Regions from separate parts of the Trinickia sp. Z7 genome, predicted to be linked through region 1. Evidence: predicted binding sites of a transcription regulator. Region 1 holds the regulator's gene; the other holds the start of a gene.
What was found. Region 1 encodes FNR, which switches genes on or off when oxygen is low (the NO sensors DNR and NnrR bind a similar motif). Its sites were predicted from a motif close to TTGATNNNNATCAA; they were not measured.
Positions count from the first base shown of each region.

Region 2: a site for FNR is predicted at 4,677-4,690, ahead of QQS38_RS06575 (hemerythrin domain-containing protein). Genes of this name have one in related genera too.

Region 1 covers NZ_JAUEQW010000001.1:113,797-121,997, forward strand. The annotation lists gene phaZ (polyhydroxyalkanoate depolymerase) at 1-764, shown strand, start outside; gene fnr (fumarate/nitrate reduction transcriptional regulator Fnr) at 1,006-1,800, shown strand; gene QQS38_RS00510 (zinc-dependent alcohol dehydrogenase family protein) at 1,843-2,832, opposite strand; gene QQS38_RS00515 (DUF3564 family protein) at 3,082-3,450, shown strand; gene QQS38_RS00520 (ureidoglycolate lyase) at 3,534-4,382, opposite strand; gene QQS38_RS00525 (SDR family oxidoreductase) at 4,431-5,207, opposite strand; gene QQS38_RS00530 (aldo/keto reductase) at 5,309-6,382, opposite strand; gene QQS38_RS00535 (UxaA family hydrolase) at 6,379-7,734, opposite strand; gene QQS38_RS00540 (UxaA family hydrolase) at 7,757-8,074, opposite strand; gene QQS38_RS00545 (ABC transporter permease) at 8,081-8,201, opposite strand, start outside.
Region 2 covers NZ_JAUEQW010000003.1:25,261-33,461, forward strand. The annotation lists gene QQS38_RS06560 (hypothetical protein) at 1-1,040, opposite strand, end outside; gene QQS38_RS06565 (metal-sulfur cluster assembly factor) at 1,088-1,426, opposite strand; gene QQS38_RS06570 (nitric-oxide reductase large subunit) at 1,532-3,811, opposite strand; gene QQS38_RS06575 (hemerythrin domain-containing protein) at 4,093-4,617, opposite strand; gene QQS38_RS06580 (DUF1272 domain-containing protein) at 4,759-5,004, opposite strand; gene QQS38_RS06585 (aspartate carbamoyltransferase) at 5,394-5,939, opposite strand; gene arsB (ACR3 family arsenite efflux transporter) at 5,950-7,020, opposite strand; gene QQS38_RS06595 (arsenate reductase ArsC) at 7,043-7,537, opposite strand; gene QQS38_RS06600 (ArsI/CadI family heavy metal resistance metalloenzyme) at 7,569-8,045, opposite strand; gene QQS38_RS06605 (ArsR/SmtB family transcription factor) at 8,059-8,201, opposite strand, start outside.

The sequences.
Region 1 (8,201 bases):
TACGCCTTCTTGCGAACCGGGGCGTCCACGTGATGGCGGTTTGCCAAGCCGCGCCGCCCGCGCTTGCGGCGTCGGCGCTCGTCGCCGGTTCAGGGGAGCATCGGGCCCCGCTGTCCGTCACGCTCATGGGCGGGCCGATCGACTCGCGCCTGAGCCCAACGATGATCGACCGGCTCGCAACCACCCACGACATCGAATGGTTCCGCCGCACGCTCATCGATACCGTTCCGAACGGGTACGCGGGCGTCGGACGCCGCATCTACCCCGGATATCTCCAGCACGCCGCGATCGTCGCGGCGCATCCGCATCGACAGTTGGCCCTCGAATCGCGCTATTGGACGAGCCGGCTGTCGGGCGGCCCGCAAGCCATCGCCTCGGCGCTGCGCTCGCTCAACGAGTATTGCGCCGTGCTGGACATGGACGAGGACTACTTCCTCGACACGCTGCGCATCGTCTTTCAGGAGCAGCGCTTGGCGCGCGGCACATGGTCGGTCGGTGCGAGGCACGTGAGACCCGCGGCGCTGCATGCGACGGCGCTTTGCACCGTGGAGGGCGATCGCGACGACATCACCGGCGCCGGTCAGACCCATGCGGCGCACGCACTCTGCACGGGCGTGCCCGACGAAAAGCGCATGCGTCTGACCATTGACGACTGCGATCACTACGACCTGTTCACCGGGCCGCGGTGGCATCAGGCGATTCATCCGGTATTGCGGCGGTTTTGGGCGAGTAATACCCCAGCGGGCGGCGAGTCGCGCGAATGATTGTGCGCGCAACCATCGGCCCTTCTCGCGCAATCGATCGCGCCGGTCCCCGGGTGGGCGGGCCCGGCTTTCCCATTTCTCCTCGAACGCCTGTAGGAAAATCCTTACGACGCTTCGTCAACACTTACCGCAGTTTCATACAGCGCCGATTTTTTTCAAACACCTTACCGCCGATACTGGGATGGTGAATCAGGAACCAGCGCGCGCCACTTGGCGATGCGTCCCTTTCGACGGAGGTCGTATGCTGAACGAAGCAGTTTTCGCCGACGGCGTCGCGGTACCTGCTACGGCAAGCGCCCCGGCATGCGCGGCGCGCGCCTGCGCTGCCCCACGCTCCATCAAGGCCGCACGCCCCGCGCAGCACTGCGCCACCTGTTCGATGCGCTCGGCTTGCGTGCCGTGCACGTTGGATGCCGAGGAACTCGTGCGCTTCGATTCGATCGTCAGCGCCACGCGCCATATCAAGCGCGGGGACACGCTCTACCGTGCGAACGATCCGTTCCAGAGCATTTATGCCATTCGCGCCGGCTCTTTTAAAACGGTCGTCATGCATCGAGACGGTCGCGAGCAAGTCACCGGCTTTCATTTGGCCGGCGAAGTGTTGGGTCTCGACGGCCTCGGCACCGAGTCGCACAGCAGCGACGCGATCGCCCTGGAAGACGGCAGCGTCTGCATCATTCCGTATGCGCCGCTCGAAGCGATGTGCGCCGAATCGCGCCCGCTTCAGCAGCAAGTGCTGCGCATGATGAGCGGCGAAATCGTGCGCGAATCGTCGCTGATGATGTTGCTCGGCACGATGAGCGCCGAGCAGCGGGTCGCCTCCTTCCTGCTCAATGTGTCGAATCGAATGAAGGCGCGGGGTTATTCCGCAGCCGAATTCAACCTGCGCATGACGCGCGAAGAGCTGGGCAACTTCCTCGGCATGAAGCTCGAAACCGTGAGCCGCATGTTCTCGAAGTTCCAACGCGACGGGCTCTTGCAGACGCACGGCAAGCAAATCCGCATCGTCAACCTCGAGGCGCTGAACCGAGTGTAAAGGCGCGCTTACCGCACCCTGGACGCCTCCCGGAAACGCGCGTTACGCGCGGACATCGAGCACCGCGGCGCCCGAGAGCCGCCCTTCCCGAAGATCGGCCAACGCCCGGTTCGCTTCGGCCAGCGGATAGACCGTGGTTTCGATCTCGAGCGGGATATCCGCGGCGAGCCGCATGAACGCATGGCCGTCCTCGCGCGTGAGATTGGCCACCGAGACGATCCGGCGCTCGCCCCACAAATCGTCGTAGGGGAAGGACGGGATATCGCTCATATGAATCCCGCCGCAGACGACCACCCCGCCTTTGACCACTGCTCGTAATGCCGCCGGCACCAAGGCGCCGACGGGCGCGAAAATGAGCGCGGCGTCGAGCGGCGCCGGAGCCGGCTCGGCGCTGGAGCCGGCCCAATGCGCGCCCAGGCGCCTTGCGAGCGTTTGCGCCGCCGTATCGCCTGCGCGCGTGAACGCATAGACTTCCCGCCCCTGATGCCGCGCCACCTGCGCGACGATGTGCGCGGCCGCGCCGAAGCCGTAGAGGCCGATCCGATGCGCATCCCCGGCCATCGACAACGCCCGGTAGCCGATCAACCCGGCGCACAGGAGCGGCGCCGCCTGGACGTCGGTATAGCGCGCCGGCAAATGAAAACAATAACGGCTGTCGGCGACCGTGCGTTCGGCATAGCCGCCATCGATCGTATATCCCGTGAACTGCGGCGCGTCGCACAAATTTTCCTTTCCCCGCCCGCAATACGGGCAATGGCCGCATGTATGGCCTAGCCAGGGCACGCCTACCCGATCGCCCACGGCGAACGTTTTCACGCCATCGCCGAGCGCGGCCACCGCGCCCACGATCTCATGCCCGGGCACGAGCGGCGTCTTCGGCCGGGTCAATTCGCCATCGACCACATGCAGATCGGTGCGGCAAACGCCGCAGGCATGCACCTCGATCAAAAGCTGGCCGGGCCCGGCCTGCGGCTCGGCCAAATCGCGCAATTGCAGCACGGGCGAACGCCCGTCGTACACCATCGCTCGCATATCGCTCTTCTCCTTGCGTTCCTGCCGCATGCGCGCCGCATATTCGTCTACCCACGAATCGCGTTCCTCGTCCATTTGAGCGCAATCAGGCCGCCTCATCTTGACCCAGCGCAAGGCGCGGGCATGCACATCGGGCGATCATCGTTCGTAAAGCGTAACAGCGAGGCAACGCAGCTCGGCCTATCCCTTGCCCGGGGATGCCCGGCCACCGAGCACCGGAACCCGAACCGAACGCAGTAAGAGGAGGACATGACGATGCGCATCACCATCCATCTCAGTACGTTCGACGAGATCAATCCCTGCGCCTACGCGATCGTCTGGATCGATCGCGACGCGCGCAGATGGTCGCGCGAGAGCCACTTCGGATTGGATCTGCCGACGTGGGGCGTCGTCGAGTCGCAGCCCGGATCGACGCGCCTGTGCAGGGCGCGCGATGGCGAGGCGATCTGCGAGTTGACTGGATTCGATCTGGAGAACGACGAAGGCCCGTTCGAGGGCGAAACGGGCGGCGCACAACTGTGCGGCATCAAGGCGCGCGGCCATTGGCACGTCCAGTGCGTGGACGAAGAACCCATATTGGCGGAGAACAGCGTGTTCGCCGACGACGAAAGCCTCTGACGCTGCGATCGCCGCCTCGCGCCGCAACAGCACCCGCGCGCGTGCGGCGCGCGAGTTTCTAGCCGGCCGGCCTGTGAGAATGCTTACTGCGCTGCGACCGTGCGCTGCCGCTGCTCGCCGAGCCCGGCGATGCCCAAGCGTATCGTCTGCCCCGGCTTCAAGTAGACCGGCGCCGGCTTGATGCCGAGCCCGACGCCCGGAGGCGTGCCCGTCGAGATGACGTCGCCGGGCTGCAGGCTCATGCATTGGCTCAGATAAGCCACGATTTCGGCGACCCCGAAGATCATCGTGCGCGTGTTGCCGTTCTGGTAGCGGTGGCCGTCCACTTCAAGCCACAAATCCAATTGCTGCGGGTCCGGCACTTCGTCGCGTGTCACGAGCCATGGCCCGAGCGGCCCGAACGTATCGAATCCCTTGCCCTTGTCCCATTGTCCGCCGCGCTCGATCTGCCATTCGCGCTCGGACACGTCGTTGACGACGCAGTAGCCGGCCACGTAGTCGAGCGCATCGGCCGCTCGGACATAGTTGCACGGTTTGCCGATGACGACTCCGAGTTCGACTTCCCAATCGGTCTTGGTCGAACCACGCGGAATGTGCACGTCGTCGTTCGGGCCGACGATCGCGCTCGTCCATTTATTGAAGACGACCGGTTCGCTCGGCACGGGCAGGTTGGATTCGGCCGCATGATCGGCGTAGTTCAGGCCGATGCAAACCATCTTGCCCACGCGGCCGACGCAAGCGCCGAGACGCACGCCCTCGGGGGCGCGCGGCAGCGTCGACGGATCGAGCGCACGCAGGCGCGCGAGACCGGCGTCGGATAGGACGTCTCCGGCGATATCATCGATCACCGACGACAGATCGCGCACGATGCCGTCGAAGTCGACCAGACCGGGCTTTTCCTGGCCCTTGGGACCATAGCGAAGAAGTTTCATGTAGTGCTCAATCCTCAGGATGGATAAAACGCGGCAGGCGTGGCCCGCTCAGTTCGACCAGCCGCCGTCGATCAGGTGAATCTGCCCCGTGGTGAATGCCGCTTCGTCCGAGGCCAAGTAGGCAGCCAGCGCCGCAATTTCCTCGGGGCGCCCGATCCGCCCCATCGGCTGCCGGGAAATGAACGCGCTCTCGACCTCGGCTACGCTCTTGCCCTGTGCCTGGGCCTGCTCCGCGATCCGCGCCGTCAGCGAGGGGGATGCCACGGTGCCGGGGCAGATCGCATTGCAGCGAACGCCGCGCGTGACGAAATCGGCCGCCACGGCCTTCGTGAGCCCGATCACGGCTGCTTTCGTCGTGCCGTAGACGAAACGGTTGGGCACGCCCTTCACGCTCGAGGCCGCCGACGCGAGGCTCACGATCGAACCGCCGCCGCGCTCGAGCATGCCCGGCAGAAACGTCCGTATTGTCCGATACATCGACTTCACGTTCAGATCGAACGAAAAATCCCAGTCGGCTTCCCCGCATTCCAGGATGGTACCGGCATGAACGAAGCCGGCGCAGTTGACCAGCACGTCCACGCCGCCTATCTCATCGGCCAGCGCCGCGATCGCCGCGCCGTCGCGCACATCGAGCGCACGCGCCTCGAACGGCGCTTGCGCCAGCAGATCGAGCCGGATATCGGTGGCGATGACGCGAGCGCCCTCTTGGGCGAGGCGCTCGGCGCAGGCGCGGCCGATGCCCTGGGCGGCGGCCGTGACGAGCGCGGTCTTACCTGCCAGGCGCGTGGCCGGGGACGCGGGAAAACTCGTGGCGATGGCGGTCATCGTTTGCAACACTCCGTCGAAAAGTAGTTATCAAAGGCCAGCACCGGCACGCGCGGCGAACCGTCCGCCGGAGTGCCGCGCAGCCGAGCATGGCCGCGGCATCACTCGCTCGGCGTGGGCGCTCTCGGATCCAACAAACCCTCGGCGCGCAACGCCGTCCAGAGCTCGCCCGGAATCGGCGCGGCGAACGCATCGATGCTGCTTTGCAGTTCGGCTACGCTGCTGGCTCCCGTCAGCACGCTCGCAACCGCTTGGTGCGCATACGGGAAACGCAACGCGGCGCTCGGCAGCGCGACGTCGTGCGCATCGCACAGCGCCTCGATTCGCGCCACCCGCTCGATCACTGCGGCGGGCGCCGTCCCGTAATTGAATTTGAGCGCGCTCGAAGCATCCCCGCCGGGCTCCCGCAGATGCCGAACGCCACGCGCGAGGATGCCCGAATTGAACACGCCGCCCACGAGCATCGACACGCCGCGCCGCTCGCACTCGGGCAGCAGGGAGTCGAGGCTCTGCTGCTCGAGCAGTGTGTAGCGCCCGGCCAACAATGCACAGTCGATCTCGAACTCGCGCATGGCATCGAGCACCGCGCCCGCCTCGTTCACGCCCAGTCCCACGGCCCGCACCGCACCGCAAGCGCGAAGCTCGTCGAGCGCTTTGAAGCCGCCTGCGCTCAATTGCCGCCAATAGTGCGCGCTTTGCTCGCCGTGCGTGAGCGCGCCGATGTCATGCAGGAGCAAAATGTCGATGCGCGCCATGCCGAGCCGCTGCAGGCTATCGTCGAACGAGCGCAGGATACCGTCGTACGTGTAGTCGAAAACGGGCGTGAACGGCAGCGGGTGCGCCCACCCGTCCCGCGGTGCGCGTGCCGACGCCTCGCGATTGGGGTGCATGATCCGTCCCGCCTTCGTCGAAAGCACGAACGTATCGCGCTCGCGCTCGCGCAGCGCCGCGCCGACGTAATGCTCGCTTTTCGTATAGCCGTAGTACGGCGCAGTGTCGAACAAGCGAATGCCGGCTTCCCAGGCCGCGTCGATGGTCGCGCGCGCACCGGCCTCGCCGACGTCGCGGTACAAGCCGCCTAGCCCCGCACATCCGAGCCCGAGGGCCGTGACTTCGAGCGAAGTGCGGCCGATTCGGCGGCGCGCGGCCACCCCCGTGCTTGCGCCCGCGCTCATGCGCCCTCCGGCACGGACGCAACCGGGACGATCGGCAAGCAGCCGGGGCCGATCGGCTCGAACGCCTTGTAGGTCAGGATGAATTCCTGATGGCCGAGCAGTTCCGACTTCGAGCGCTCGCCTCGCCCGAGCGCGAGCGTCGCCTCGAAGATCTCGCGACCGACCTCGTCGAGTGATGCGCGTCCTTCGAGGATGCGCCCCGCATCGACGTCCATATCGCCCGACAAATTGCGATACGTGGCCGGGTTCGCGCAAATCTTGATTACCGGCGAAACGGCGGAACCGACGACGGAGCCGCGCCCCGTCGTGAATAGGATGACGTGACAGCCGCAAGCGATGAGCTCGCCGATCTCGGCGTTGTCGCTGATGTTCGGAAAGCCGAAGCGCGGCTCTCCGTCGGGCACGACGTCGAGCAAGTACAGACCGCCCGTCGGCGGAATATCGCCGGGTTTGACGATGCCGACGATGGGCGAGGCCCCGCTCTTCGCATAAGCGCCGAGCGATTTCTCTTCCTGCGTCGTCAACCCGCCATCCGCGTTGCCGACGGCGAAGCTGCCGTGCCCCATGATCGTGTAGTAACGCGCGGCCTTCTCGACACAGGCCACGATGGCCTCGCCCAATTCGGCGCGCGCCGCGCGCGACTTCATGTGATGCTCGCAGCCTACGAGCTCGCCCGTCTCCTCGAACACGCAGGCCGCGCCGCGCTCGATCATCGCGTCGAACGCGCGCCCCACCGCGGGATTGGCCGTGATGCCGCTCGTGCTGTCGGAGCCGCCGCACACGGTGCCGACGATCAACTCGTCAACGCGCATCGGCACGGGGCGCATCTGGGCAAGCGTGCGCCGAGCGCGCCGGACCCATTCGACGCCGCGCATGATGGTGCTGCGCGTGCCGCCGGTTTCCTGAATCGTCAGCACTTCGACGGGCCGGCCGCTTTCGCGCACCGCATCGACCAGCAAGTGCTTGTTCATGCTTTCGCAGCCGAGCGAGACGAACAGCACCGCGCCGACGTTCGGGTGAGTCGCGATGCGTGCGAGCATCTTCTGCGCATAAGCGTTGGGATAGCAACCCGGAAAGCCGATCAAGTGGACTTCGGGCGCCGCATCGTGGGCGTTGACCGGATCGAAATCGGCAGCGGACAGGCCAACGCCTTGCCCACCGGCCTGTTCGTCCGCCGCTACGTCGGCATCGGCATGCAGCAAGCGCGGCGCGAATTGCGTCACGATTTCGCGTGCGACGTGATGCGCGCATTCGACCAGATACGCAACGGCGACGACATTGCGTATCCCCTTGCGCCCGTCTTGCCGCACATAACCCAAAAGCGGCGCGGCATCGGATGGGATCTCGTTCATATTCGTTTCCGCTGACAGTGGTTCAATCGTCGTGTCCGACGAAGGCGTGGCCCGCGTCGAGCGTGTAAGTGGGCAAGTAATCGCTTTCGAGGTTGTGCGTATGCAGATGCTCGCCTTTGGCGACGTCGCACGTGACATGACCGATCGGCGCGCCGTAGCGCACGACTTTCTCGCCCGCGCGCAACGCGCGGCGCGCAAGTTTGTGTCCGAGCGCGATCGTCTTCGAAAGCGCCACGCGCTCGCCTTCGATGTCCACCACCACACCGGCCTCGAGCGCGGTCGCGGCGATCACGCAATTGTCGTCCGGAGAAAGCAGCAGCAGCCGCGGGTCGAGCGTCATGGTCCCTTACTCCTGGCTGCCGGCTAAACGGGCGATCATCAGCGAGCCCAGAATGATGGCGCCGTAAATCGCTTGAATCCAAAACGACGGGACTTGCGCGAGCGTCAGCAAGTTTTGCACGACGCCG
Region 2 (8,201 bases), on a different contig from region 1:
GTCCAAGCCGCCCGCGCCATGACGGCGACGAACAAAGCAAGCGCGATTGCATTGCCGATGGCGCCGGCGCGGCGCAGGGGGAACGCATCCAAGAGCGCGCCGGCCACGCGCGCGCCGAGCGCGAGATGGAGCGCGACGAGCGGCAGGTAGAAGACGGGGCGATAGCTCACACGCAGGCGTGCGACCGCTGGAAGCACGATCGGTGCATGGCCGAGCGCCATCGAAATCACGAAGCCGAGCGTGAGCGCATGCAACGCAGCGTCGTGCCAAGGGTGGCCAACGCGCCAAGCGCCGAACACGCCTAGCGCGCCGCTCAGCGCCAGCCATCCATAGCCTGACAACAAGCACACCGCGATGAAGCGCGTCAGGCCGCGTTGGCGCACCGTGACGCGCGCGATGTCGTAGCGCGTGAGCCACGCGGCCAGTGCGATCAGGCATGCGGAGAAACCGCGCAGGCCTGCGTTGGGCATGAGCCAGGCCCATGCGACGCTGGCGAGCAAGACGACGACGATCGTCACGAACCAGGCCCGCGCGCGCCGCGGCGTGGGCCGCAGGCGTGTCAGCTCGAGCCGTTCCGCCGCGATGGTCAAGACGAGAAACGCGACCCAGCTCGGCACGGCGACAAGCGGCGTGGCGCTCGTGAGCCAGAGCAGATCGCCGAACCACCAGCTCGATACGCCGAGCGCGAGTATCGCCAGATGCAGCTCGGTGTGGCGGCGCACCAAGCCGAGCACGCTTGCGAGCGCGAGCGAGGCGCCCGCGAAGAGCAGCAGTTGCGCCCATAGGGGCGGCGCGCCCGCCAACAGCAGCACGGCCGCGAAGGCGACGGCCACGGGCGCGCAAAGATGACGGCCGCCGCCCAGGGCGACGGCTCGCTCCAAGCTCACCACGGCGCCGAAGAACATGGGCAGCACCAGCACGCCGTGCCATACCGCATTCGTGAGCGCATGAGGGGGCGCCGCCACGCCGAAGCGCGCCAGCCCGGCGAACACACCGCAAGCGAACGTGAGCACGATCGCCGCGGCGAACGCAACCCGCATGGCGACGCGCAGCGGCGCAGCCTTCGAAACGGCGTGCGGCGTCCGGTTCAATCGTCGCTCCATCCCAGCGTATCGCGCGCCGCATCGCTCATCATCGACGGGTCCCATGGCGGTTCCCAAACGAGATCGATGTCGACGCTCGTGCCGATCGCGAGCGATGTGTCGATGACCGCGCGCACGTCGTCGAGGATCGATTGACCCATCGGGCACGCGGGCGAGGTCATGGTCAAGGCGATGCGCCAGCCTTCGTCGTTCGATTCGACATCGTAGACGAGGCCCAGATCGACGATGTTGATGCCGATCTCGGGATCGATGACTTGCGTGAGCGCAGCGTGGATCAGCTCGCGCGTCATCGGCGCGGTGGAGGCGATCGATGCGGGATTCATAGCATTTCTCCGAACAGGTTCGATGGCCAGACGGCCGGACCCAAGGGTCCGGCCGTCGCGAGGCGTCATGCGAACACGAGCCCTACCAAGCGAGCATGGCGCGATTTACACGCGATGCACCGCGGACTTCACGGGCGCTTCGACCGGCCGGCCGGGACGCAGCAGGCGCAGGGCGAACCACCCGAGGTAAAGCACGCCGACAGCGAACAGGATGTCGCCGGGCACCCGCACCCAAACGAGGGCCTGCATGATCGGCGCATGCACGACTTCAGGCGAGCGCGCGTACCAGAGCCCCTTGCTGACGCTGGCCCATGCTTCGTAGATCCCCGACGGCAGGATCGAGAAGAACACCATCATGAACAGGCCGACGTTGAGCAGCCAGAACGCGGGCTTGAGCAGCGAGTCGTCCCAAGCTTCGCGCGCCGACAGGCCGCGCAGGCAGAACAGCATGAGGCCGATGCCGAGCATCCCGTACACGCCGAAGAGCGCGGCGTGCCCGTGTGCGGGGGTGATGTTCAGGCCTTGCACGTAGTACAGCGAGATCGGCGGGTTGATCGAGAAGCCGAGCAGACCGGCGCCGACGGTATTCCACAGGCCCACGGCGACGAAACAGAGAATTGCCCACTTGTACGTTTGAACCCAGGGCGCCGCCTTCGTCTTGCGATACGTTTGCCAGCCTTCGAGCCCGATGAGCGCGAGCGGCACGACTTCGAACGCGGAGAACACCGCACCAACTGCGATCACGGCCGTCGAAGCGCCGGTGAAGTAAAGGTGGTGCAGCGTGCCGAGAATGCCGCCGAAGAGGAACACGATCGTTTCGAGCACGATGGCGCGGTTGGCCGAATCGATTCGAATGAGGCCCAGGCGCGAGAAGATCAGTGCGATCACGGCCGTTGCGAACACTTCGAAGAACCCTTCGACCCACAGATGCACGAGCCACCATCTCCAGTATTCGATCATGGAGTAGTGCGTGTGTTGGCCCCAGGCGAGCGACGTCGAGTAGAACGCGCCGATACAGGCGGCGGACAGGAACACCATGCCGATCAAGCCGCGTCCGTTCGTTTTCGGGTTCTTGAGCGCGGGCATCAATGCACGGCCCATCAACACGAGCCAGAACAGCAGGCCGATGAACAGCAGGATTTGCCAGACGCGACCCATGCTCGTGTAGGCGAGCCCTTGGTTGCCGATCCAGAACGCGAAATCGGTGCCGCGGTGCTGCAGCGTGCCGAGCCAGCCGCACGCAGTCGATCCGACCACGATGAACAGCAGCGCATAGAACAGCACGTTGACGCCGAGCTTTTGAAACTTGGGCTCATGTCCCGACAGCAGCGGCGAGATATACAAGCCGGTCGCGAGCCATGCCGTCGCGATCCACAGCACGCCGAACTGCGTATGAATCGTGCGGCTGGCAACCCACGGCAGCACCTCGGCTAACGGGAAGCCGAAGAAGCTGTGACCCTCGACGGCATAGTGGGCCGTGACGGCGCCCATGCCCACTTGCACGAGCAGCAAGCCGATGACCACGTAGAAGTACTTCTTGGTCGCCTTCATCGAAGGCGTCGCCTTCACGTTGAACAGCGGGTCTTGCGCGGGCGGCGCGACGGGCTCTTCGCCGTCGCTGTGCGCCGAGTGATACCAGATCATGCCGGCGATACCGGCGAGCAACAGGACCACGCTTGCAATCGACCACATGCCGTTCGCGACGGTCGGGTTGTTGTCGACGAGCGGTTCGTGGGGCCAGTTGTTCGTGTAGGTGATATCCGTTTGCCCGGGACGATCGGTCGTTGCCGACCAAGCCGACCAGAAGAAGAAAGCGGCGAGCGCGGCGCGATCGTCTGCGCTTTGGACCGAGCCGGCGTTCATCGCGTATTGGTCGCGCAACGTATCGAGCGAGCGATCGGTGCCGAACAAGGCTTCGTAGTGGGCGGCGACATCACGCGCAGCGCTGGCGCGCGCATCGGACAACGTGATGCGGCCCGTGCCGGCGTCGTAGCGATTGGCCCGCATCTCGCGCTTCAGGCGCGCGTCCAACGTGCCTTGCTCGTCCGGCGTGAGCGCCGCATACGGTTTGCCGTATTGTTGCTGGGCCCAGTTTTCGCGCAGTTGCAGCGCTTCACGGTGCAACCAGTCGGCCGACCAATCGGGTGCAACGTAGCTGCCGTGACCCCAGACGGTGCCAAGCTGCTGGCCGCCGGCCGCGAGCCAGACTTGCTGGCCGCGCGTGACTTGAGCGCCGGTGAACAGCACTTGACCGCTGTCGCTTACGACCGCGCTTGGAATGGGCGGGGCGGCCAGATAGATTTCCCTGCCGAGCCAAAGCAAGGCGGCGAACGATAGCAGGCAGACCAGGCCCAGCCATCTCCATAAGCGTCGTGTTGATTGCATATCCTCTCTCCTAGAGGGTGAAGTGCCGGGACGTGCCCCGATTCGCGAAGCGATCCTGCTGAAGCAGCTTTTAACATGCATTGCGAATACATGTTAAGCCGAATCATAAGTTTGATTTTTGATCTATGTAAAGGTTGTGCGCAGGTGGCGTACTGCTGATTTGCGCGGGGCGGGCCGCTAAACATCTATAAGAAATCGATGTTTAGCGGCGCTTTGCGGGGGATTCGCGCCATATTGACGCGGGGGGTTGAAGGCGTTGTTGCAGCGGTACGGCGGGGCGTTCAGCCCGCGCCGCGCAACGTCCTGCGTCTGCGCATGCCGTCGGCGAGCGACAGCAGTTGATCGCGCGGCAGCCTCAGGATTGCGCCGAATACTTCTCGTTCTTCGCGGTCGGCATAGGCGGGGTAGCGCGCGGCGAATTTGCCGAGCAGGTCGGGGCGCTTCGATGGGCGGCGGTCGCGGACCCCTTGCAGCCAGGCGCGCACGGCGCGCCAGGTGCGCATCAGCGATTCGTGCTCGGCGTCTAGCGCGTCGAGCGATTGCACGATGTCGGCATCGCCCAGGCGCCGCAGCGTCGGAAACAAGTCGCCGCGCTCATCGGCGTGGTGCAGGGGCACCTCCTGCTCGAAGTAGGCGAGGATGTCGTGCGCCGTCGAGCGAGCCGTATCGTCCGGCCCGTAATGGATGAGATGGATATCGAGCCGTAGCATCAGGCCGGAGAAGCGGCGAATGTCGGCGTGGCAACCCAGCAAATGCGTCATTGGGTCGGAGAAGCCGATGTCGTGCGGGGCTAAGGACGGTGGCATGCTCGATACGCTCGGGGACCAGGATCGGCGTATTGTTGCAGCGCTCGGCGCGGGGGCGAGTGATATATGTCAAGGGTTTGCGAAGAAGCGAACCGCGGTTCATGGTCGCGTCCGGTGGACGCCGGCCGGCCGATCTTGCGTTCAGCGCTGCTTGCCGCATTCGGGATTGAAGACCCGCTCGCTGGAAGGGGGATTGTTGGCCAGCTTGTTTTCGGGGCGGCGGGGCCGTGGGACCAATTCGCCGCCGCAATTGGGGCATGTCCCATGCAGGACGTTCGTTGCGCAGTCGGCGCAGAACGTGCATTCGAAGGAACAGATCAGAGCGTCTTCGGCTTGCGGCGGGAGATCCTTGTCGCAGCATTCGCATCCGGGGCGCAGTTCGAGCATGGGGAGTCTTCTCCTGATTGAGGGAGTGGGTGATCGTCGCGCCGCCGCGCGGGTGGCGCGGCTTATGCGCTCGTCGATGCTGCGCGCAGCTTAAAAGCAGGGTATCAAGGCAGAGGCGTTGGTAACTGCCATTTAGCTGTCAGCGCCGCCTTCTTGCCGTGGAAGGAACGTCGACGGGATGAACTCGCGTTCGCACGACGCGCAACGATTTGCGATGGTGTGCTCCGTATAGCTGCGCCCACGGAGACGCCGCCGGCACGATCGATATTCGCAACGGCGTCATACTTCATGAGCGAGCAGAAAATCTACTAATGTCGGCGCGCTTGCGCTGCCGCATATTTCGGCCGCCGCGGCGCGACCCCGCCGTGCCATGTCACGCCCTTAGCCGACTACTTCTCTGTCGAGGCATCGGACCCATGGTGTTGCATCATGCCGCCATCGTGCCCTTCCATTGCGTCGTGGCCGTGGTCGGATACCTGTGCATCGAACCACTCGTGTATTGCTGCGACTAGCCTAGGGTCGCCGCTGCGATAGGTGATTTCGCCGCCATCGGGCAGGTCCCGATAACGAATCTCGAGCTCGCCCTGCCGTGCCGCCCGTAACGCCGGCAGGCCCGGCATGTTCTTGCCGTGGATCTGCTCCGGCGCCTCGAAATGCCCAGCCGCAAAATCCCGGGCAATTGCGGCAAGATGTGCTCGAATCAACGCGACCTGCTTCGGGTCGGGATGCTTCTTCGTGAGAACCTGCTGGATTCCGCCGTCTGCGGTCTTCGTAAAGACATGCATGGTCGCCGCAAGGGAGAACGGCATCACCTGCGCTCCGTGCCGTGCGACATCCCCCTGGCGTGCGGTGCTTTCGGCGCTAGCGGGCGACGCAAGCACGGCGGCGCTGAACACGGCGGCGGCCGTGATAACCGTGATTGGCGAGCGTTTCATCGAATACACCTTAGGCGCGTTCGTACCAGGCCTTCGAACGATTGACGATGCGCACCACGAGCAGCATGACGGGTACTTCGATCAGCACACCCACCACGGTTGCCAGCGCCGCGCCGGAATTGAAGCCGAACAAGCTGATGGCAGCGGCGACCGCGAGTTCGAAGAAGTTCGACGCGCCGATGAGCGCCGACGGACACGCGACGTTGTGTTTTTCGCCGACTGCCCGGTTGAGCCAGTAAGCGAGCGCCGAGTTGAACAGCACCTGGATCAGAATGGGCACCGCGAGCAGGGCGATCACGAGCGGTTGCTCGAGGATCGCCTCGCCTTGAAATGCGAACAGCAGCACGAGCGTCGCGAGCAGCGCGGTGATCGACCAAGGCCCGATCTTTTCCATTGCCGCATCGAAGGTAGCTCGTCCCCGGCCTAGCAGTGCCTTGCGCAGCATCTGCGCAAGGATCACCGGAATCACGATGTAGAGCACGACCGAGGTTAGCAGCGTGGCCCAGGGCACCGTAATGGCGGAAATGCCGAGCAGCAATCCGACGAGCGGCGCGAACGCGATCACCATGATGCTGTCGTTCAGCGCCACCTGCGACAGCGTAAACAAGGGATCGCCGCCGGTGAGCCGGCTCCAGACGAACACCATCGCCGTGCAGGGCGCTGCCGCGAGCAGGATGAGGCCGGCGACGTAACTGTCCAGCTGCGCGGCAGGCAGCATGGGCGCGAACAAGTGCTTGACGAATAGCCAGCCGAGAAACGCCATCAAGAACGGTTTGACGAGCCAGTTCACGACCAGCGTGACCGCGATGCCTTTGACGTGCTGACGCACTTCGTGCAATGCGCCGAAGTCGACCTTGACCAGCATCGGAATGATCATGACCCAGATCAGCAGGCCAACCGGTAGATTGACATGCGCGTATTCCATTCGGCCGATCGCCTGGAACACGCCGGGGAGCCACTGGCCGAAGAGGATTCCGGCGACGATGCACAAGGCAACCCAAAGAGAGAGGTATCGCTCGAAAAAGCTGATGGGCGCCTTCGCAAGGGGCTTATTCGAAGGCGTAACGTGAGTGGCGGTCATGGGGGCTTTGGGCAGGTCCGGTTCAGTTCGTTTGAATGTCGTTCAACGCGCGTCGCAGCTCGGTGTCGTTCAAACGATCGAGGGGAAGCGCAAGCAACTGCAGCATGCGATAGCCGATCGCCTGGCGGGTGAGTTCGAACGCTTGCCGTTTGCCTTCATCGCCGCCGGGCGCATTGGACGGATCGGCGTAGCCCCAGTGAACCTTGACGGGGCTTGCGGGCCAGAGCGGACATTGCTCCGCAGCCGCGCTATCGCACACCGTGATGACGATGCGCATCTGCGGGGCATTTTCGGCGATGAACTCGTCCCAGCTTTTGCTCCGGTAGCCCGCGGTATCGACACCGGCATTCGACAGCGCTTCGAGCGCGAATGGGTTGATGCGCCCGCTCGGGGCGCTGCCGGCGCTGTAGGCGCGCACGTCCTTCGCGAGCTTGCTCGCCCAATGGTTCAACATGCCTTCGGCCAGCACGCTGCGCGCCGAATTGTGGGTGCAGAGAATGAGTACGTTCGTTGTCATTGAGGACTTCGCCCGATCGTCGTGAATGCGCTCAACAGCAGGCCGAACCGGCCGGTTTCACGCAGGCGTCGGCGGCTTTGGCCGGCGAACCGCAGCAAGCCGACGCGCGCGAGGACGGCGCCTGCTGGCCGCTGTCGCCAAAGACCGGGGCGTTATCCAGCGTATGGAAGTGTTCCCAAGCGATGCCCTGCGGATCGACGACCCAGTGTTTGTCGCTGCGCGCGTAACAACACGTGGTTTCGCCTTGGTCCAGCAGCGCCATGTCGGCGGCCTTCGCTCTTTGCGCGAGTTCGGCGAGGTCCGCGGCGTCCTCCACTTGGAAACCGAGATGATCTACGCCGGCTTTCGTGCCGCGAGTCGAAATCGCAAAGTTGATGCGAGGGTCCTCCAGCATCCACTTCGCATAGTCCGCTTCGAGCTTCGCCGGCTCGGCCGCGAACAGCTTCGTATAAAACGCGACGCTGGCTGCCAGATCGTCGACGTGCACATGGACGTGAAATCGCTTCATGAAGATGCCCCTTTCAGCATTTGCAGGAATCGGCGCCCGGCGTGACGCAAGCCTGGCCCTGACAACAGTTTTCCGTGAGGAAGCCCAGCAGCGCGTTCATTTGCTCGAATGCGGTCCGATAAATCAGGCTGCGCCCGTCGCGCTGCTGAGTGACGA